4 regions of the Allobosea sp. TAF32 genome follow, and region 2 is predicted to be linked to each of the others. Evidence: predicted binding sites of a transcription regulator. Region 2 holds the regulator's gene; each other region holds the start of a gene.

Region 1 (5,419 bases), on a different contig from region 2:
TGCACTACTATCTCGAGATGCGTCACGCCCATGAGGGCTGGCTCGCCGCGACCAGCGAGAACCTGTCGCTGCACGTCGACATGGTCCATCGCAGGGTCACGCCCTTCCCTGCCGACATCCTCGCGAATCTTGCCTTGATGAAGGCAGCCCACAGCATGATGCCGCTGCCGGCTACGATCGGTCGCATCATCGGCATGCCGAAGAAGTCGGCGATCCGCGTCGATGAGGCGAAGGAAGTGCGCGAGCCCGAGGTCGAGACGCGGCACTGAGACTATTTTGCCGTCATGGTCGGGCTTGGCCCGACCATCTCGGAATCCGGCGCCTTCCTGTCAGGAGGTGCTCGGGTCAAGCCCGAGCATGACGCTAAGCTCCGCGCCTTCCCACCACCGCATGCATCGCATAGCCACGATACGGCGCGCCGATCCGGCAGTCGGCCCCCGCCGCTTCCGCAAGCGCTCGCACCGTCCCCGGCAGATCTTCGCGCGGCGTGACATGGAACAGGGCGAGCCAGCGCAGCAGCACGGCCTTGAAGCTCGCCGGCAGCCCGCTCTGGTCGCCGAAATCGACGATATGCAAAGAGCCGCCCATGGTGAGGCGGCGCAGCGCCTCCGCGACGACACCCTGCCAGGGCGGGATCATCGACAGCGCATAGGAGATGACGATCCGGTCGAAGCCCTGAAGGCCGAACAGAGCCTGCGGGTCGAAACCGGTTGCATCAGCCTCGGCTAGCTGGATCCGATCGTCCAGCTCTGCCCGCGCCACCGCAGCGCGCGCCGTCGCCAGCATCGCGCTGGAGACGTCGAGCCCGCAACAGGCGCAGGATGGGTAGCGCCTCGCGATCCGGATGAGGTTGCGTCCGGTGCCGCAGCCAATCTCCAGGACGGTCGCGCCGGGAGGCGGCTGCAACCCGTCGATCAGCTGGTCACGGCCGAGCAGATAGAACTTCCGGCTGGCGTCGTAGATGTGCCGCTGGTGCCGATAGATCCGGTCCATCAACCCGGCCGCCGAGCCGCCCGGCGCCTCGGCGGCGCTCACCGGGCCTGCCCCTTCAGCACATAGAGGTGGAAGCCGCCATAGATCGCCGACCGGTCCTGCTGGCAGAGATCGCGGCTGCGCTCCTCCTCGTAATGCCACTGGTCGAGGATCGCAGCGGGTATCCGGCCGGGCAGCAGCCGCTCGTCGGCCGCCGTGCGGAAGATCACCCGCGCGCCCGGCCGGGCGGTGCGCGTGATCTGCGACCACAGCGCCGTCAGATCGGCGTCGTTCATCCAATCCTGCGCATCGAGCAGCACATAGGCATCGCAACTCTCGGCCGGCTGCTGCTCCAGCAAGGCGGTGACCGCGCTCTGGTGATAGGAGACGTTCGCAGCGCGCTCCTTCACCGCCGCGAAATATTGCGGCTGCAGATAGGGCGGAAACGCCGCGTCGGCCCCCTCGCCATAGCGTCGGCCGAAAGCCTGCTGGGCGAAGTAGTTGTCCTTCAGATCGAAATCGCAGGCCAGACGCTCCAGCCGCAGCTTCAGCGCGCCGAGAATGCCCTCCTCGCCATCGGCCGCCAGCGCCTTGTACTGCGCCGGCGGGATGCCGAGCCCATAGAGCGAGGCCGGCTGGCGCACCAGCCACCGCACCAGCTTGCGCTCGAACACCGGCGCGAGATGCTGCTCGTAGAGCGCCCGCTGTTCGGCGAGGTCACGCGCCGTCAGCATCACAAGCGGATTGCCGCCCAGCGCCCGCGCCAGCACATGGCCCGTGCCGATGAAGCGGCCGAGCAGGCCGTAGCGATAGAAGCCCTTGGCGAAGAGGTTGATCCGGCGCCGTCCATTGAGGCCCCGCCCCTCCCAGTAGCCGCGCGAGACGGCGTCGAGATGATCAGCGATCTCGCGATCGTAGACGCCGACATTCTCGCGCGCATTTGCCTGGCCGAAGAAGCGCAGGAAGTCCTCCTGCCGCTCCATCCGCGCCAAAGCCGCGAGCTTCAGCCGGCCGAGCGCGATATGCGCGGCGTTGAGATCGACAGCGCTGACACGGATCGGCGCGGCCGTGAGATAGGAAAGGATGTTGCAGGAGCCCGACGCGATCGCCACGACATGGTCATCGGCCTTGAGCTGCAGCGCCGCCATGTCGACCACCGGGTCTTCCCAGATCTGCGGATAGACCAGGCCGGAGAAGGCCCGGGCGAACAGCCATTCCAGCATGCCCGCTTTCGACAGCGTCTTACTGCGCCGGACAGCCAGTCCCAGGCCCGAGCTCGTCATGCGGCGGGCCGCGCGCGCCGTTTGCGTCGCCTGTTGCGTCACCGGTTTTCCTCCCTTTGCGGGTGGCGGGCCTGCTAGAGGAGTCGCGTGACGGTCCGGTGACGGAGCCCCGGCCCTTGCCGCGGCGTCGTGAAACTGCCGGTAATCTGTGGGGCTGAAATCCGGCACCTGAGACGCCATATTGGCGGCACGAAAGCCGATGAGGCGCCCCGCCACCCCGCTGACAAGGAGATCGCAATGGGTCTGATGAGCATGTTCGGCGAGCCGAAGAAGCAGGACGAGACCTTCCCCTTCCAGCTGACCGACGCGCAGTGGCGCGAGCGGCTGACGCCGGAGCAGTATCAGGTCCTGCGTGGCCACGGCACGGAGCGTGCGGGTTCTTGCGCACTCAACTACGAGAAGCGCGCCGGCACCTTCTCTTGCGCCGGCTGCGGCCAGAAGCTGTTCAAATCGGGCAAGAAATTCGAGAGCGGCACGGGCTGGCCGAGCTTCGACCAGCCGCTGGAGGGCGCTATCGGCGCCTCGGAGGATTTCAGCTACGGCATGCACCGTGTCGAGGCGCATTGCGCCAATTGCGGCGGCCATCTCGGCCACGTCTTCCCCGACGGGCCGCCGCCCACCGGCCTGCGCTACTGCATCAACGGCGTGGCTATGAATTTCGAGCCGGAAGCGGCTTGATCCCGCCGTCATGCTCGGGCTTGACCCGAGCATCTCACGACGGAAAGGCGATAAAGAGATGCCCGGGTCAAGCCCGGGCATGACGCCTCACATAACGGGCACCGCCCGTCGCGCCAACACCCCGGCATCCACCGCCGGCGGCAGATCCCCGAACTGCCCCGACCAACCGCCACCGAGCCGTGTGGCAATGAACGCATCCGCCACCGCAGCAGGCGCAAACTGCAACAGCAACGAGCCCTGCAACATGAGCCCCAGCCGCTCGGTGAGCCGCCGCGCCTGCCCCTCATTGCGCATCATCCCGGGCAATTCGCCTTCGAGCCGCCTCAGCGCCGCATCGTAGCGCTTGTCCGAGCCCGCAGCCGCCATCAGCTCCGCCCGCAGCACGTCGATCGCCCCCTGCTCCCGCGCCAGCGAGCGCAGCACGTCGAGGCAGATGACATTGCCCGAGCCTTCCCAGATCGCGTTCAGCGGCGCCTCGCGATAGAGCCGCGCCATCGGGTTGTCCTCGATGAAGCCGTTGCCGCCATGGCACTCCAGCGCCTCGGTGACGACGGCCGGTGCCCGCCGCGTGATCCAGTATTTCGCGATCGGCGCGCCCACCCGCGCCAGCAGCCGCTCACTCTCCGATGCCTCCTGTCGATCCAGCGCCGCGAAAAGCCGGAAAGCGAGCCAGGCCGCGGCCTCAGCCTCGATCGCGATATCGGCCAGCACGTTCTGCATGATCGGCTGGTCGATCAGCGCCTTCTGGAAGGCGCGGCGATGCTGCGCGTGATGCGCCGCGAGTGAGACCGCCATCCGCATCAGCCCGGAGGAGGCGGCGGCGATGTCGAGCCGGGAATTGTGGTTCATCGACAGCCCGGTGCGGATACCGCGTCCCGGCTCCCCGATCAGATGGCCGACGGCACCGCGAAACTCGACCTCCGACGACGCATTCGAGCGGTTGCCGCATTTCTCCTTGAGCCGCTCGATCGCGACGCCGTTGCGCGATCCATCTGGAAACCAGCCCGGCACGACGAAGCAGGAGATGCCCTCGCCCGTCCGCGCCAACGTGAGGAAGATATCGGAATGCGGCACCGAGAAGAACCATTTCCGGCCATGGAGCGAATAGGTGCCGTCGCCGTTATCCTCGGCCACCGTCTGGGTCTGACGCAGATCCGAGCCGCCTTGCGTCTCCGTCATCGCCGTGCCGACGGTCGCGCCTGTCTTGTGATGGGCCGGCCCCTGCCGTGGATCGTAGCGGTTCGAGGTGATGAGATGGCCCCACTGCTCCCAAAGCAGAGGGTCCTGTTTCAGCACCGGCACGGCGGCATAGGTCATGCTGATCGGGCAGCAGATTCCGCTCTCGGCGCCGTACCAGAGGTATTGCAGGGCCGCCCGCGCCACCTGCGCACCGGGCTCCGGCCGGTTCCAGGCGAGAGCATGCGCCTCCTGCCCGATGGCGAGCCCCATCAACTCGTGCCAGGCCGGATGGAAGGCGACCTCGTCGATGCGGTTGCCGAAGCGGTCAAAGGCCTTGAGTTCCGGGGTGTAACGATTGGCGAGATAGGCCAATTCCTGCACCCGTGCCGAGCCGACCGTCCGCCCGGCTTCATGCAGCCGCTCGCGCGCCCAATCGGCACCGAAGGCCGAGACGATCCCCGGCAGCACCGGATCGGCGGCGAAGACGTCGTATTCGGCCAGCACCGGCACCTGATTGGTCACCTGGTCGGCATGTGACATCTGCGCCATGGCCTTCCCTCCGATCCGCGTCGTTAACCACCAGACTATGCCGGCATCCGCCGATTGCGAATCCGCCCGATTGCTGCCCGAGTTCGTGCCTCCCCTCGCATGCGCGCCGCGATCGGCGCATGACGACGGAGACCTCACGTGCAGCGACGCGTTCCGAATACCCTGCTGATTGCCCTCATCGCCGGCCTCAGTGCCTCCGTCGCTCCCGCACACGCCCAGACTCAAGCCGTTCCGAAGGTTCAGCCGGGCGAAGGCCGCCCCTACCAAATCCCTGACAGCGAGGTCTGGGACGTGCCCGACCCGGTCTCGCGCCGCGGCTATCAGGTCTTCGTCGCCTTGCCGCCCTCCTATGCGAAGGAGCCGCAGCGGCGCTTCCCCGTGCTTTATGTCACCGACGCCGACTATGCCTTCCCGATCATCCGCCAGATCAATCGCCGCCTGAACCTCGATGGGCCGAAGGTGGAGGAATTCATCCTGGTCGGGCTGTCCTATGCCAAAGGCGAGGATGGCGCGGTCAGCCGCCGGCGCGACTATACCCCCACGCAAAACGGGCCAAGCTCAGCACCGGCCGGAGCGGTTCACGGCCAGGGGCCGGCCTACCAGAGCTATCTGCGCGATCAGGTGAAGCCGTTCATCGCCGCCCGCTATCGGACCGATCCCGCCAGAGCGCTCTTTCTCGGCCACTCCTACGGCTCCCTACTGGGCGCGCAGATCCTGTTCACCGAGCCCGGCCTGTTCAGCGGCTATATCCTCGGCAG
Region 2 (5,419 bases):
CGCGACATGCTGGAGCAGATCCCTTCCGTGCTGCGCGAAAGTGCCTACGGCATCGGCGCGACGACCTGGGAGGTCGTGCGCCATGTGCTGGTGCCGCAGGCCGGCGTCTCGATCATCGGCGCGATCATGCTCGGCCTCGGCCGCGCCCTCGGCGAGACGATGGCCGTCACCTTCGTCGTCGGCAACGCCAACCGCCTGTCGGCCTCGATCCTCGATCCCGGCTCGACCATCGCCTCGCGCATCGCCAACGAGTTCAACGAGGCGATGGGCCTGCAGCTCAACTCGCTGATCGCGCTGGGCTGCATCCTGTTCTTCGTCACCTTCGTCGTCCTCGTCATCGCGCGGCTCCTGGTCGCCCGGGTGAAGCGCTACTGAGGTCCTGAGAGATGAGCATGACGACCGCCTCCACGCCGCGCGAACTGCCCCACACCCCCTGGGGGCGCGTGCGCCAGTCCCGCCGCACAGCCGACCGGCTGATGAAGATCATCGCCACGGGCTTCACCTTCTGCGCCATCTTCGTGCTGTTCTGGATTCTCGGCATGCTACTGGTGAAGGGCATCGGCGGGCTCTCGCTCGCGACCTTCACCGAAGTTACGCCGGGCCCCGGCTCGCAGGGCGGCGGCCTCGCCAACGCCATCGTCGGCTCGGTGGTGCTGACCTTTCTCGGGATCGCGGTCGCGACCCCGGTCGGCGTGCTCGCCGGCACCTGGCTTGCCGAATACGGCAAGGGCTCGAAGCTCGCGAACCTGATCCGCTTCATCAACGACATCCTGCTGTCGGCACCGTCGATCCTGATCGGTCTGTTCGTCTATGTGATCCTGGTCGAGCCCTTCCGCGGCTATTCCGGCTGGGCCGGCGGCGTCGCGCTCGGCATCATCGCGATCCCGGTCATCGTGCGCACCACCGAGGACATGCTGAACCTCGTGCCCGGCCCGCTGCGCGAAGCCGGCTCGGCCCTCGGCGCCCCGCCGTCGGTCGTCATCACCTCGGTGACCTGGCGCGCCGCCAAGGCCGGCATGGTGACCGGCATCCTGCTGGCTCTCGCCCGTATCGCCGGCGAGACTGCGCCGCTGATCTTCACCGCGCTGAACAACAATTTCTGGTTCTCGCCGACCCTGGTCGGCGGCGTCTCGAACCTGCCCGTCACCATCTACCAGTTCGCCTCCGCTCCCTATGAGAACTGGCAGCAACTGGCCTGGGCGGGATCGCTGATCATCACGGTCTCGATCCTGCTGCTCTCGATCATTGCCCGCCGCTTTGTCGCCGGCGGCAAATAAGACTTGAATCCAACCCGGTCGCGTCCGACCTTGAGGACCATGTCGATGCTTTCGACCCTTGAACTCTCCCCGCAGACGCTCGATGCCGAGGCGCCCGTCCGGATCGCGGTGAAGAACCTCGATTTCTACTACGGCGAGCACAAGGCGCTGAAGAACATCAATCTCGATTTCCGCGACCGGCACGTCACCGCGCTGATCGGCCCGTCGGGCTGCGGCAAGTCGACCCTGCTGCGCATCTTCAACCGGATCTACTCGCTCTATCCGGAGCAGAAGGCCACCGGCGAGATCATGCTCGACGGGCGCAACATCATCTCGAACGATGTCGATGTGAACGAGCTGCGCTCGCGCGTCGGCATGGTGTTCCAGAAGCCGACGCCCTTCCCGATGTCGATCTACGACAACGTCGCCTTCGGTATCCGCCTCTACGAGAAGCCGCCGAAGTCCGAGCTCGACGACCGCGTCGAGGGCGCGCTGCGCCGTGCCGCGCTCTGGGACGAGGTCAAGGACAAGCTGAAGAGCTCCGGCATGGGTCTCTCCGGCGGCCAGCAGCAGCGCCTGTGCATCGCGCGAACCATCGCCCAGAAGCCTGAAGTGATCCTGTTCGACGAGCCGACCTCGGCGCTTGACCCGATCTCGACCGGCAAGATCGAGGATCTGCTGGAGCAGCTGAAGAGCGACTTCACCATCGCCATCGTCACGCACAACATGCAGCAGGCGGCCCGCATCTCGCAGTATACCGCCTTCATGTATCTGGGCGAGGTCGTCGAATTCGCGCCGACCAATACCATCTTCATGAACCCTGCCAAGAAGCAGACGCAGGACTACGTCACCGGCCGGTTCGGCTGAAGACCGGTTTCAAACCAGCAGCCCTCATCCTGAGGAGCCGCGCGAGCGGCGTCTCGAAGGATGGTCCAGGAGGCTCCGGAACCAACCGGAGCATCCTTCGAGACGCAAGCTTCGCTTGCTCCTCAGGATGAGGGCTGAGGGTTGAGCATGCCGACCTGAAAACGACGACGCTGCACCGGCGCTAATGATCTAGAGGACACGCCGCCCATGACCGACCACATCGTCCGCTCCTACGATACCGATCTCGAAGGCATCCGCCGCAGCCTCGCCGAAATGGGCGGCATGGCCGAGCGCATGCTCGGCGATTCGACCGTGGCGCTGGTGCGCCGGGACACCGGCCTTGCCCAGAAGATCATCACGGCCGACCAGCGCCTCGACAACCTCCAGCGGGACGTCGAGGAAAAGGCGGTACTGACCATCGCCCGGCGCCAGCCGCTCGCCAACGACCTGCGCGAGCTGATTTCGGCGATCCGCATCGCCGCCGATATCGAGCGCGTCGGCGATCTCGCCAAGAACATCGCCAAGCGCGCCGTCGCCATCGCCGGCCAGTTCCAGCCGCCGCACCGCGCCGTGGTCGGGCTCGAGCACATCAGCCGCCTGGTGCAGGCGCAGCTCAAGGACGTTCTCGACGCCTACGCTGCCGGCAACGAGCAGAAGGCGCTCGACGTCTGGCGCCGCGACGACGAGATCGATGCGCTCTACACCTCGCTGTTCCGCGAGCTCCTGACCTATATGATGGAGGATCCGCGCAACATCACCTTCTGCACGCATCTCCTGTTCTGCGCGAAGAACATCGAGCGCATCGGCGACCACACCACCAACATCGCCGAGACGATTCACTATCTCATCACCGGCGACTCGCTCGACGTGAACCGGCCGAAGCTCGACACGACCAATATCGAGGTCGAGGCGATCACCGGGAACTGAAGCAGATCATCATGGCCGCACGCATCCTGATCGTCGAGGACGAGGAGCCGCTAACCCTGCTGCTGCGCTACAATCTCGAGGCCGAGGGCTTCGAGGTCGACAGCGTCGCGCGCGGGGATGACGCTGAACTGCATCTGCGCGACCACACGCCTGATCTCGTGCTGCTCGACTGGATGCTGCCGGGCCTTTCTGGCATCGAACTCTGCCGCCGCTTGCGTTCGCGACGCGACACCGAACGCGTGCCGATCATCATGCTGACGGCGCGCGGCGAGGAGACCGAACGCGTCCGCGGGCTCGCGACTGGCGCGGACGACTATGTGGTGAAGCCCTTTTCGTTGCCAGAGCTGATCGCGCGCATACAGGCGCTGCTGCGCCGCGCCAAGCCGGGCCATGTCGCGGGGCTGCTCGCCGCCGGCGATCTCGAACTCGATCGCACGACCCGGCGCGTCCGCCGTGCCGGCAGCGAGCTGCATCTCGGCCCGACCGAGTTCCGGCTGCTCGAGTTCCTGATGCAGGCGCCCGGCCGCGTCTATTCGCGCGCTCAGCTCCTCGATGCCGTCTGGGGCCGCGACGTCTATATCGACGAGCGCACCGTCGACGTTCATGTGGGCCGGCTGCGCAAGGCGATCACGCCGGCCAATACCAAGGATCCGCTGCGCACCGTGCGCGGCGCCGGCTACGCCTTCGACGAGACTTTTGCGCGCAGCTGAGCGGCGCTCCAGCTCTCCTCCTCATCGCAACTGGCGGTGAACCTTGCCTGCTCGCTCGCGTTGATCCTGAAAGTCAGCGCGAGCCAGAGGAGGTCGCCGTGAGCAAGATGCCGCCCATCCCGCCGGCCAATCGAAGCGACAAGGGCCCGGGCGAGCCGGATCATGCCGAGCGCGATCTGCGCAGCGCCAGAGGTGGCGAGCGCCGACCGAGCCAGCCTGATCAGCAGGGCCAGCAGGGCAATACACGCATCAACACGACCCATCAGGGTCTGCAACAGGATCGTTGAGAAGGTTGCCGAACGTCGACCTCGACCAAGGCGCCGCAGACCATCCGGCACGGCGGCCCCGGCTCATCGCATGAGAACGCGAAGAAGCCGCCGGACATCCGCTTGCCGATGACAACCGGCGGCACGCTCGCGTTTCGGGTGGCGGCGGCGAACGCGACAGCCACCACTCGCATGATCCGGCGCGCAAGGGAGGCAAGGCGCCATGAGAACCGGCCTTCAGGTCGATCCCCTGAAGGGCGACGGCAGGCGCTTCAGCCCTCTCGGTGGAAGAGGCGGCGCAAGCTGTGCTTGGCCGCTTCCAGAGTCCTGCGGCGCTCGGCCGGCAGTTTCCGGCCGGCGCGGTTGATGTAGAAGGTGAGCATCGACATCGCCGAGCGATAGGGGCCCGATTTGCGCCGGCGGCTGTGCTCGGCCGACCGCTTCAGCGAGCGCGCGATCTGGCGCGGATCGCCACGCGTGAACACGGCTTTCTCGAAATCGAGCGCGTTGCTCCGGCTGGTGATATCGGCCGACCATCTGTGCTTGTGGACGGGCATGGCGTCCTCCTGTCGGTCAGGCGTTTGGTCCGCCCTCGATGTCGCCGGCCCAGGTCAATGCGGTCTCGTACTCCTCCGGCTTGAAGGTGCGGACAGTCACGAAGGGGATCGCCGGATTGAGCAAGTCAACGAAGGCCGCAAGCCAGCCCCTGTCGGTGATCACCGCCTCGCGCGGGAAGCGTTGCAGCTCCCACAGCTTGCCGAGGCTGTAGCGCGCATCCTTCCAGGCGGCAGCCAAGGTCATATCGGTGAAATCGGTGAGGTCGGCGAGGATGCCGACTTTCTCGTGTCGTGCGAGCTTCGCGTCGATATCGGCCATGATCCCGTCGAGATCGTCGCTGGTCAGCGTCTGCGACAGGCGGTAGGCGCCGACATGGTCCGGTGCGGGCAGGATCGTTAACATGACTCCTCCTTGATCCAGACAACGCGGGGCAAGAGCGGATGTTTCGCCCGATGATCAGGCGGCTGAGGATCCACGGGTGGCGGCATCGAACCGCGCGGCTTCGGAGCGCAGCCAGCCGACGAATTCATCGAGGCCGGGGCGTTGCGGCTGGCCCAACGGGCGGATGAGCCAGCAGCCCGTAGCGCTGGTGAAGCCGAGTCCGAGCGGGTTGACGAGCGCGCCCGAGGCCAACTCGTCCGCCACGTAACAGCGCGGCGTCAGCGCGACCCCCAACCCCGCCACGGCGGCGCTGATGATGACGGAATAGTAGCCGTAGCGCACAGTATGCTCCGGCACCGCGCCGCGCAGGTCGTGGGTCTCGGTGAACTCGGCCCAGAAGGTCGGCATCTGGAAGTGCTGCAGCAGCGTCATCTTCTGAATGTCGGCGGGGCGG
Region 3 (5,419 bases), on a different contig from region 2:
CAAAGTCGGTCAGCTCGAGCGGGCTGTGCCGCGTGCTGGTCAGCGACAGGTAGAGGACCGGCTGCGAATCCGCCTCGACCTTGGCGATGATCGGTTCGTCGATCTCTTCGGGCATGCGCCCGCGCACGCGGCTGACGCGGTCGCGCACGTCGGAGGCCGCAACGTCGGGATCGATGTCGGGGCGGAAGCGCACCGAAATCTGGCTGCGCTCCTGGCGGCTGGCCGAGGAGATGATCTCGATGCCCTCGATGCCGGCGATCGAGTTCTCCAGGATCTGCGTGACCTGTGTCTCGATGATCTCGGCCGAGGCGCCGCGATAGATCGTCTGCACCGAGACGATCGGCTCGTCGATGTTCGGGTATTCGCGGACGGTGAGGCGGCCATAGCAGACGATGCCGATCAGCATCACCAGCAGGCTCAGCACCGTCGAGAGGACGGGCCTGCGGACGAAGAGCTCGAACAGGCTCATCAGAGCTGGCTCGTCTGGACGGGCTTTTCCTTGACGGAGATGGTGCTGCCGTCACGCAGCCGCATCTGACCGGCGGTGATGATCTGCATGCCGGGCTTCAGCCCGCCGACCACCTCGACCTTGCCGGGCAGGCGCTTGCCGAGCTCGACCGCGACGCGGCGCGCCTTGCCGTTCTCGGCGACGTAGATCATCTTGCCGACGCCGTCGGGCACCACCGCCATCTCGGGGATGACCATGGCGTTCTCGCGCTGGTCGACCGTGATCGACAGCCGGGCGAACAGGCCGGGCTTCAGGGCGAGATCGCCGTTCGGAACGTTGGCGCGCAGGCGGATCGCGCGGCCGTTGACGTCAACGACCGGGTCGATCGCGAAGATCTGGCCCGTGAAGGTCCGGTCCGGAACGGCATCGACGCGCACCTGGACGGGCTGGCCGACTTTGACGCGGCTCAGATAAATCTCCGGCACCCGGAAATCGACCTTGATCGGGTCGATGCTGGTCAGCACGATCAGCGGCTTTCCGACGGAGACATAATCGCCGATGCCGACCGAACGCAGGCCGACGACGCCGCTGAACGGCGCAACGATGGTCGATTGCGCGAGCTTGGCCTTGGCAAGCTGGACGCGCGCCTCGCTGGACGCGAGCCGCGCCGTCGACTCGTCGAGCGCGACCTGCGTGCCCGAGCCGCGCTGCACCAGCGCCCTCAGCCGCTCGTTGGTGTCGCGCGCCAGCCCGAGATCGGCCAGCGCCTGCTTCAGCTCGGCATCGAGGATGGCGGTATCGAGCTTAACCAGATCCTGACCGGCCTTGACCCGCTCGCCCTCCTTGAAGCCGAGAGCGACGACGCGGCCGGCGATTTCGGAAGCGATGATCACGGATTCATCCGCGGCGAGCGTGCCGAGAGCCTCGACCTCCTCGTTGACGGTCATCGTCTCGACGGAAGCCACCTCCACCGGCACGGCGCGCGGCCCGGAAACGGCGCTGGCCTGGGCCTGCTGCGTGCCGGCGCGCTGGTTGCGGTAGGCGTAATAGCCGCCGCCCGCGAGCCCCGCGACCACGACGAGGAGAACAAACCGCTTCATAAGACTGGACGCTCCAATACCGCGCGACTATCTTAGACTGGACAGTCTAGTTTGATAAGAGGCCAAGTGTGCGGGAGCATGGCTGACACCCCCCTCCGTCGACACCGGGCAACCCCTCTCACCGAACCGGCAGGCGCCGAGGCAAGACCCGTGCCGAAACCCCTCCGGCGAAACGGCGCCAAGACACGCCTGCTCGATTCCGACCAGACCGAAACGAACCCGGCCAAATCCCTTTCCGCCGAACGCGCGCGCCCCGACAAGCACGACGCCATCACCCGCGCAGCCGCCGAAACCTTCCTTGCGGAGGGGTTCGAGCGCGCGAGCCTCGACCAGATCGCCCATCGGGCCGGTGTTTCGAAACAGACGATCTACAGCCATTTCGCCGATAAGGAGGCGCTGTTCAAGGCGATTTGTGCCGGCCTCACGGAAACGTTGACTCTGCCGCTCGAGCAGGCGTCGCCCGCCGCCGATCTGCGCAGCGCCCTGACGCAGCTGGGCGAGGACATGCTCAAGCTCATGCTGCGTCCGGCCTCCCTCGATCTGCACCGGCTGGTGGTCAGCGCCTCGCCGCGCTTTCCCGAGCTCGGCCGCGCTGCCTATGAGGCCGGCGCCAAGAGAATGAGCGCCGCCATCGTGACGCTGCTCATCGAACGGTCACGCGTCGACCACGGCGTTGCCCGCCCGCTCGGCCTTGCCGAAGCCGATCTCCTCGCCGAACAGTTCGTCGGCATGCTGCGCGGCCTGCACCAACTGCGCGGCCTTCTCGGGGTGAAGCCGATGCCGGCCACCCAGCGGAAAGCCTATGTTCGCGCCTGCGTCGACGCGCTGCTGAACGCCCTCTGACGAGGCCATCCAAGGTCACTGGATCGCGCTTTCGGCCACTGTCACGCCGCTGTCATCAGCCGCCGCTAGCTCTCGTCGCCATGGAGATGAGTTGCCCCACGGTCAGGGCCGGACGGGGCTGCGCTCATGCCCGCATCGTGCGCGAGAACCCATCACATGCTGCGTATCGAAGGTCTGACCAAGCGCTTTGGCGACAAGAATGCTGTCGACAATGTCTCGCTGTCGATCCCCAAGGGTGAGATGGTCGGCGTGATCGGCAGGTCAGGAGCCGGCAAATCAACTCTGCTGCGCATGCTCAACCGGCTGGCGGAGCCGACATCCGGCCGGATCGCCTGCGAGGAGCAGGAGGTCACCGCGCTGAAGGGGGCTTCGCTGCGGCGCTGGCGCCGCGACACGGCGATGATCTTCCAGCAGTTCAACCTCGTCGGCCGCCTGGACGTGCTGACCAACGTGCTGCTCGGGCGCCTGAACCACCGCTCCGCCGCCCTGACGCTGGTCAAGAGCTTCTCCCAAGACGACAAGATCCGCGCCATTGCGGCGCTCGAACGTCTCGATATGGGGCATCTGCTGGCACAACGCGCCGAGACCCTGTCCGGGGGCCAGCAGCAGCGCGTCGCCATCGCCCGCGCCCTGGTCCAGGAGCCGCGCATCATCCTCGCCGACGAGCCGATCGCCTCGCTCGATCCCCGTAACACGCAAGTCGTCATGGACGCGCTGTTCCGCATCAACCGCGAGGACGGCATCACCGTGATGTGCAACCTGCACGACCTCGATATCGCGGCAAAGTATTGCGACCGGCTGATCGGCATGGCGGCCGGCAAGGTCGTGTTCGACGACGTGCCGCAGGCGCTGACGCGCGAGGTCGCAGCCGAACTCTACGGCATCGAAGCCAAGGATGCCGGCGCCGAGGCGCTGGACGCGCTCGATGCCATCGCCGCCTCCGAGGCGAAGCGCGCCCGCCAGAAGATCGCCTGACAAGCGAAGGATCGCCGGCGCGGCCAAAGGCCGTCGCCGCGAAAAGAGCATCCCGACAGCAACCAGGAGCAGACCCAATGCTGACCCGTCGTCATACCCTCAAGCTCGCCGTCGCCGGCCTCGCCGCCACCGCTGCCCCGGCCTTTGCCCAGGACTGGAAGGCGAAGTATCCGGAGCTCGTCTTCGCGATCATCCCGGCCGAGAACGCCTCGGGCGTGGTCGAGCGCTACACCCCCTTCGTGAACTACCTCGCCAAGGAACTCGGCACCAAGGTGACGCTGCGCATCGCCAATGACTACGCCGCGATCATCGAGGGCCAGCGCGCCGGCAACATCCATATCGGCATGTACGGCCCGGCCTCCTTCGCCCGCGCCCGCATGACCGGCGCCAAGGTCGACGCCTTCGCGATCGAGACCAACCTCGACGGCACGAAGGGCTATCACTCCGTCTTCTACGTGAAGAAGGACTCGCCCTATCAGAAGGTCGAAGACCTCAAGGGCAAGAATCTCGGCCTCGTCGATCCGAACTCCACCTCGGGCAACAACGTGCCGCGCTTCGTCCTCAACCAGATGAAGATCGAGCCGGAAACCTTCTTCTCCAAGGTCGTCTACACCGGCAGCCACGAGAACGCGGTCATCGCCCTGCAGCAGGGCACCGTCGACATCGCCGCCAACTGGTGGAACGACGAGCAGGAGTCGAACCTGCAGCGCATGGCCCGCAAGAACATGGTCAAGGCCGACGACTTCCGGATCATCTACAAGTCCGAGCAGATCGTGAACTCGCCGATGGCCTATCTCACCGACCTGCCTGATGACCTCAAGGCCAAAATCCGCGACGCGGTGCTGAACCTCGCCACCAAGGACAAGGCCGCCTTCGACAAGATCTATGAAGGCAAGCAGGGCCCGCTCGTCGCCGTCGACAACAAGGCTTACGACCCGATCATCGAGCTCAACAAGTTCGTCGACGACCTCCGCAAGAAGAAGTCGTCGTAATCATCAGCACGTCATGCCCGGGCTTGACCCGGGCATCTCCCGACAGAGATTCCCGGGTCTGCGCTTCGCTTCGCCCGGGAATGACGCCCTTGTCCGGGATCGGCTCCAGCCGGTCCCGAGACGGAGTGGAAGCGCCCCCGCCATGACTCTCGCGATCGACCGCAACGACCCGGCCATCCTGGCCCATGCCGAGACCTATCGGCAGGCGGCCGTGGCCAAGCGCCGCCAGGCGCTCATCGGCGCCGCCGTCTTCATCGTCTGCGTCCTGCTGGCCGCGCGCGGCTCGGAGGTCGATCTCGCCAAGTTCTTCGCGAACATCCACCGCTTCCCGAAATACATCTACGAGACGCTGCCGACGCTGCGCCTCGCCAGCCTCGGCTCAGACCTTGCGGAATGGTATTGGGGCCTCAAGAACTGGCTGAAGCTGCTCTGGCAGACCATTCTGATCGCCTATGTCGGCACCGTGCTCGGCGCCGTCGGCGCCTTCCTGTTCTGCTTCGCCGCCGCCGCCAATCTCGGCCGGTCCGCATGGCTGCGCTTCACTGTCCGCCGCTTTCTCGAATTCTGCCGCACCGTTCCGGAAATCGTCTTCGCGCTGATCTTCGTCATCGCCTTCGGTCTCGGCCCGTTGCCCGGCGTGCTCGCCATCGCCATCCATACCATGGGCGCGCTCGGCAAGCTGTTCTCAGAGGTGGTCGAGAACATCGACCTGAAGCCGGTAGACGGCGTCACCGCCTCCGGCGGCAGCTGGTGGCAGATCGTGCGCTTCGCTGTCGTGCCACAGGTGCTCTCCAATTTCGCCAGCTATGCGCTGCTGCGCTTCGAGATCAATGTCCGCGGCGCCTCGATCATGGGCTTCGTCGGCGCCGGCGGCATCGGCCAGGATCTGATCGAGGCCATCCGCAAATTCTACTTCACCGATGTCAGCGCCATCCTGCTGCTGATCATCGTCACTGTGATGCTGATCGACTACGGCACCGAGCGCCTGCGCCACGCCCTCCTCAGCCTGGAGCACGGTCGATGAGCCTCGCCTTCACCCCGGCCGAGCGCGCCGACATCGT
Region 4 (5,419 bases), on a different contig from region 2:
TCGTCCGTGAAGGCGCCAAGTCGGTTGCGGCCGGCATGAACCCGATGGACCTGAAGCGCGGCATCGACCTCGCTGTCGAGGCCATCGTCGCCGATCTCAAGAAGAACTCGAAGAAGGTCACCTCGAACGCGGAAGTCGCGCAGGTCGGCACCATCTCGGCCAACGGCGACTCGTCGGTCGGCGAGATGATCTCGAAGGCCATGCAGAAGGTCGGCAACGAGGGTGTCATCACCGTCGAGGAAGCCAAGACCGCCGAGACCGAGCTCGACGTCGTCGAGGGCATGCAGTTCGACCGTGGCTACCTCTCGCCGTACTTCATCACCAACTCCGAGAAGATGGTCGCCGAGCTCGACGACCCCTACATCCTCGTCTTCGAGAAGAAGCTGTCCTCGCTCCAGGCGATGCTGCCGATCCTCGAGGCCGTCGTTCAGACCGGCAAGCCGCTCCTCATCATCGCCGAGGACGTCGAGGGCGAGGCTCTGGCCACGCTCGTCGTCAACAAGCTCCGTGGCGGCCTGAAGGTCGCGGCCGTCAAGGCTCCGGGCTTCGGTGATCGCCGCAAGGCCATGCTCGAGGACATCTCGATCCTGACCGCCGGCCAGATGATCTCGGAAGACCTCGGCATCAAGCTCGAGACCGTGACGCTCAACATGCTCGGCCGCGCCAAGCGCGTGCGCATCGAGAAGGAGAACACCACGATCATCGACGGCGCCGGCAAGAAGAAGGACATCGAGGCTCGCGTCGGCCAGATCAAGGCCCAGATCGAGGAGACCTCCTCGGACTACGACCGTGAGAAGCTCCAGGAGCGTCTGGCCAAGCTCGCCGGCGGCGTCGCGGTCATCCGCGTCGGCGGCGCGACCGAGGTCGAGGTCAAGGAGAAGAAGGACCGCGTCGACGATGCTCTGAACGCGACCCGCGCTGCGGTCGAAGAAGGCATCCTTCCCGGCGGTGGCGTTGCGCTCCTGCGCGCCCTGTCCTCGGTCAAGGGCATCAAGACCCAGAACGACGACCAGAAGACCGGCGTCGAGATCGTCCGCAAGGCGATCGCCGCTCCGGCCCGCCAGATCGTCGACAACGCCGGCGATGACGGCGCGGTCGTGATCGGCAAGCTGCTCGAGTCGAAGGACTACTCCTACGGCTACAACGCCCAGACCGGCGAGTACGGCGATCTGGTCAAGGCTGGCATCATCGACCCGACCAAGGTCGTGCGCACGGCGATCCAGGACGCGGCTTCGATCGCGGGCCTGCTGATCACCACCGAGGCGATGGTCGCCGACCTGCCGAAGAAGGACGCCCCGATGCCCCCGATGGGCGGCGGCGGCATGGGCGGCATGGACTTCTGAGGAAGTCCAGGCGCTCAAGCGCTTTGACTGCCGAAACCGGGCACGCCCGGTTTCGGTGGCGGCATGGACTTCTGATCCACCGCTCCCGGCGAGACCACGGAAGGCCCGGCGCAAGCCGGGCCTTCTGCGTTTCACGGCGCCGTCATCCACCCGCCATCCAGCCGTCGCCTGATGCATGCACCCAACCGCGGTCAATTCATTCGCGTACCCTGGGAGGCATCATGCCGACACGCCGCTCAGTCCTCGCCGGCCTTGCCGCCACGACCGCCGTCCCTGCTTTCGCGCAGGCGCCGGACTGGCGACAGAGCATCAAGGAGGTGCGCTTCGGCGTCTCTTCCGCCGAGAACGAAGCGGGTGCCGTCGCCCGCACCCAGCCGATGGTCGACTACCTATCGCAGCGTCTCGGCGTGCCCGTGCGGTTCTTCCGAGTTTCGGACTATGCCGGTCTTGTCGAGGCGATGCGGGCCGATCAGGTCGACTTCGCCCGGTTCGGGCCCGCGGTCTACGCGCTCGGGCGCCGCGTGCTGGGCGACAAGCTCCAGCCGCTGCTCCGCGATGTCGATAACCACGGGCAGGAGGGGTACTATTCGGTGCTGCTGGTCCGCGCGGAGAGCCCCTACCAGAACCTTGCCGATCTCAAGGGCAAGGTCATGGCCTTCGCCGATCCGAACTCGACCTCCGGATACGCCTTCCCCGCCTATTTTCTGCGCAAGCAAGGTTTCGACCCGAAAGCTCATTTCAGCGGCACGGTCTTTTCCGGCGGGCACGACAACTCCGTATTGGCGCTGGTGCGGGGCCAGTTCGACGTCGTCGCGACCTATCAGGTCAATACCGAGTCCGGCGTCGCCCAGCGCCTCGCCCAACGCGGCATGATCCAGGCCGGCTCGACCCGCGTGCTCTGGACCTCGCCACTGATCCCCTCCAGCCCGTTTTCGACGCGCGCCAACCTGCCGCAGGGTCTCAAGGACGACTTCGTCGCCGCGATGAGCGCGATGAAAGAGGCCGCTCCGGACGTCTGGAAGACCTTCACCGACGGCCATGTCTCGCGCTATGCGCCCGCGCGCCATGAGGATTATCTTGACGTCATCGCCGTCACCGAAGAGCTGGAGGCTCAGCGCAAGGCGCGGAGCGGCTGAGGCCTTTCCGAGCCACCCGCAAGCTCCCCAAGCCCGCCATGGCATTGCCATGCGTTTGTCGCCGTGCCTGATGAAAATGCGGGCAGTGTCCCTCGGGTCGCCCCTGGCCTATACAGGCGACAAGCGATCCCCGGCGGGATCGCGCGCATAAATTGCATGTCGTAGGGAGATGCAGATGAAAAAGTCCCACTTCCTCTCCGGCGTCGCGCTGGCCGCTACGCTGTTCCTCTCGGCCCAGGCCGCCCAGGCCGACATCACGATCGGCCTCATCGCGCCGCTGACCGGCCCTGTCGCCGCCTATGGCGATCAGGTGAAGAACGGTGCCCAGACCGCCGTCGACGTCATCAACAAGAATGGTGGCGTGCTCGGCGAGAAGCTCGTGCTGAAGCTCGCCGACGATGCCGGCGATCCCAAGCAGGGCGTCTCATCCGCCAACCTCCTCGTCGGCGAGAAGGTCAAGTTCGTGGTGGGTCCGGTGACCTCGGGCGTCGCCATGGCGGTTTCCGACGTGCTCTCCGAAAGCGGCGTGCTGATGGTGACGCCGACCGCAACCTCGCCGGCCCTGACCACGCGCGGCCTGACCAATGTCTTCCGGACCTGTGGCCGTGACGACCAGCAGGCGGAGATCGCCGCCGCCTATGTCCTGAAGAACCTGAAGGACAAGAAGATCGCGATCGTCCACGACAAGGGCACTTACGGAAAGGGCCTCGCCGACGCCTTCCAGAAGGGCATCAATGCCGGCGGGCTCAAGGAAGTCGTCGCGCTGACCGTCAACCCCGGCGACAAGGATCTCTCGGCCGTCGTGACGCGCCTCAAGGCCGCCAATGTCGATCTGATCTATTTCGGTGGCTACCACCCCGAGGGTGGCCTGCTCTCGCGCCAGCTCGCCGATGCCGGCGTCAAGGCCACGATCATCGGCGGCGAGGGTCTCTCCAACACGGAGTTCGCGGCGATCGGCGGCGATCACGCCACGGGCACGCTCTTCACCAACGCCACCGACGCGCTGAAGAACCCGGACTCGGCCCAGGCGGTCGCCGCGCTGAAGGAGAAGGGCATTCCGCCGGAGGCCTTCACGCTCAACGCCTATGCCGCGGTCGAGGTGCTCAAGGCCGCCATCGAGAAGGCCGGCAAGCCGGGCGACGCAAGCGGCGCCGCCAAGGCCTTGCAGGCGGGCACGCCCGTCAAGACGGCCATCGGCACGCTGACCTACGGCAAGACCGGCGACCTGAGTTCGCCGAGCTTCTCGATGTACAAATGGGATGCCGGCAAGATCGTCGCCGCCCAGTGATGCTTGCAGCTAGCGGGCCGCTGTTCCGCTAGGTTTTGCCTTCCGCCCCGGGCGAGCCAAGCTCGTTCCGGGGCGTTTTGCTTGATGGCGCGGCGGCCTGTCTCAGCCTCGCCGCCGCCTCTCCACCAGATGACAATTTGCTCATTCGGGCGCATCGCCATTGAAAGGCCCCATCCGCTGCGACATGGTCCGAATCGTGGAGCCCACTGTTTCCCGCCAGGATCCCTGCCCATGCGTCTGTTGAGCATCCTCGTCGCCGTGTTGGCGGCTGTCACCCTGGTCGTCGGCCAGCAGGCCGGCTCGGCCGGGCTGATCGGCATGGGCGTCGTCGGCCTGCTTCTGGCAGCGGTAACCTTCCGCTCACCGACCCTTCCGTTCTTCCTGCGCATATTCTCTGGCGTCTTCGCGATCGAGTATGTGTTGTTCGGCGCGGCGGCGGTGCTGGCACAGATCGATTGGTGGCCCCCGGCGCTGCAGATTCCGCCGGTGCCGTCCAGCCTGCCGACCACCGTGGGCGTCTTCGCCATCCTGATCTACGCGATCTCCTTCGTGCCGGTGATCGCGCGCATCGCCCGGCTCGCCTCGCCCTATTTCGAATCTAATGAGATCACAACAGCCAATCTCTGGCCAATCGGGCCGTTCAGAATTCGACTCGGAGCCCTGGCTGTTTCGCTGCTCGTCTTGCTGATTGTGATAAACCAGGCGCAGGTCGGCGCATCGCTTCGCCTCTCCTTTTTCAATCGCGACATGTACGACGCATTGCAGAACAAGGACGCGGCGGCGTTCTGGTACCAGCTCTTCTACGTCTTCTGCGTCTGGGCCGGCTTGCTTGTTATTTCCAACCTGATCGAACTTTTCGCCAATTATACGATCCTGATCCGCTGGCGGCAGTTCATGGCGAACGAGTACACCCAGCGGTGGCTCGACCATGCCACTCATTACCGGATCGCGCTCGCCGGAAGCGTCGACAATCCCGACCAGCGCATCGCCGAAGACACCCGCGCCTTCGTCAACCAGACCTATAATTTCGCGCTGCCCCTGCTCTCGCAGGTTTCGACGCTGGTCTCGTTCTCGATCATCCTCTGGAACATCCCCGTCGCATTCACCCTGCCGGGAACCTCCTTCGCGGTGCCGGGCTATATCTTCTGGGTGGCGTTCTTCTATGCCGCGGCGGCCACCTGGTTGACCCACCTCATCGGCCGCCCGCTGATCCGGCTCGAATTCGAGCAGGAGAAGCGCGAGGCGAATTTCCGCTTTTCCCTGGCGCGCCTGCGCGAATATTCAGAGCAGATCGCGCTGATGGTCGGAGAGCCGACGGAGCGCGCACATCTAGCACAGCGCTTCCGCGATATCGTCGAGAACTTCTACCGACTAGTCTGGCGCCGGTTGAAGCTAAACAGCTTTACATGGTCCTATAATCAGCTCAGCGTCGTTCTGCCCTACATCATCCTTGCCCCCTACTACTTCGCGGGCACGATCACGCTTGGCATCATGATGCAGGTGGCCGGCGCCTTCGACCGGGTGCAGACCGCGCTCTCCTTCATCATCAACAGCTATTCCTCGATCGCTTCCTATCTCGCCTCGATCAACCGTCTGACCTCGTTCGAGACAGCGATCGCCGACGCGCAGCACGGCCCGATCAGCGAGGAAGC

The links. Region 2 encodes PhoB, which activates phosphate uptake and scavenging genes when phosphate is short. Its sites were predicted from a motif close to TGTCATNNANCTGTCAT; they were not measured.
Region 1: AB4Z16_RS23815 (BtaA family protein) is a predicted target of PhoB. The motif match lies at 2,343-2,359, and genes of this name have one in related genera.
Region 3: phnC (phosphonate ABC transporter ATP-binding protein) is a predicted target of PhoB. The motif match lies at 2,431-2,447, and genes of this name have one in related genera.
Region 4: phnD (phosphate/phosphite/phosphonate ABC transporter substrate-binding protein) is a predicted target of PhoB. The motif match lies at 1,484-1,500, and genes of this name have one in related genera.

Annotation. Positions count from the first base shown of each region.
Region 1 covers NZ_JBFRDM010000011.1:85,080-90,498, forward strand. Annotated here, with positions in the region: gene AB4Z16_RS23805 (thioesterase family protein) at 1-269, shown strand, start outside; gene AB4Z16_RS23810 (class I SAM-dependent methyltransferase) at 364-1,035, opposite strand; gene AB4Z16_RS23815 (BtaA family protein) at 1,032-2,297, opposite strand; gene msrB (peptide-methionine (R)-S-oxide reductase MsrB) at 2,502-2,933, shown strand; gene AB4Z16_RS23825 (acyl-CoA dehydrogenase family protein) at 3,021-4,661, opposite strand; gene AB4Z16_RS23830 (alpha/beta hydrolase) at 4,800-5,419, shown strand, end outside.
Region 2 covers NZ_JBFRDM010000002.1:230,877-236,295, reverse strand. Annotated here, with positions in the region: gene pstC (phosphate ABC transporter permease subunit PstC) at 1-375, shown strand, start outside; gene pstA (phosphate ABC transporter permease PstA) at 393-1,277, shown strand; gene pstB (phosphate ABC transporter ATP-binding protein PstB) at 1,317-2,123, shown strand; gene phoU (phosphate signaling complex protein PhoU) at 2,331-3,050, shown strand; gene phoB (phosphate regulon transcriptional regulator PhoB) at 3,062-3,760, shown strand; gene AB4Z16_RS05690 (hypothetical protein) at 3,868-4,047, shown strand; gene AB4Z16_RS05685 (DUF3175 domain-containing protein) at 4,299-4,583, opposite strand; gene AB4Z16_RS05680 (SpoIIAA family protein) at 4,600-4,986, opposite strand; gene AB4Z16_RS05675 (LysR family transcriptional regulator) at 5,041-5,419, opposite strand, start outside.
Region 3 covers NZ_JBFRDM010000001.1:440,990-446,408, forward strand. Annotated here, with positions in the region: gene AB4Z16_RS01895 (efflux RND transporter permease subunit) at 1-469, opposite strand, end outside; gene AB4Z16_RS01900 (efflux RND transporter periplasmic adaptor subunit) at 469-1,548, opposite strand; gene AB4Z16_RS01905 (TetR/AcrR family transcriptional regulator) at 1,699-2,391, shown strand; gene phnC (phosphonate ABC transporter ATP-binding protein) at 2,548-3,366, shown strand; gene phnD (phosphonate ABC transporter substrate-binding protein) at 3,444-4,358, shown strand; gene phnE (phosphonate ABC transporter, permease protein PhnE) at 4,501-5,382, shown strand; gene phnE (phosphonate ABC transporter, permease protein PhnE) at 5,379-5,419, shown strand, end outside.
Region 4 covers NZ_JBFRDM010000003.1:378,835-384,253, reverse strand. Annotated here, with positions in the region: gene groL (chaperonin GroEL) at 1-1,343, shown strand, start outside; gene phnD (phosphate/phosphite/phosphonate ABC transporter substrate-binding protein) at 1,565-2,479, shown strand; gene AB4Z16_RS09305 (branched-chain amino acid ABC transporter substrate-binding protein) at 2,655-3,767, shown strand; gene AB4Z16_RS09300 (ABC transporter ATP-binding protein/permease) at 3,999-5,419, shown strand, end outside.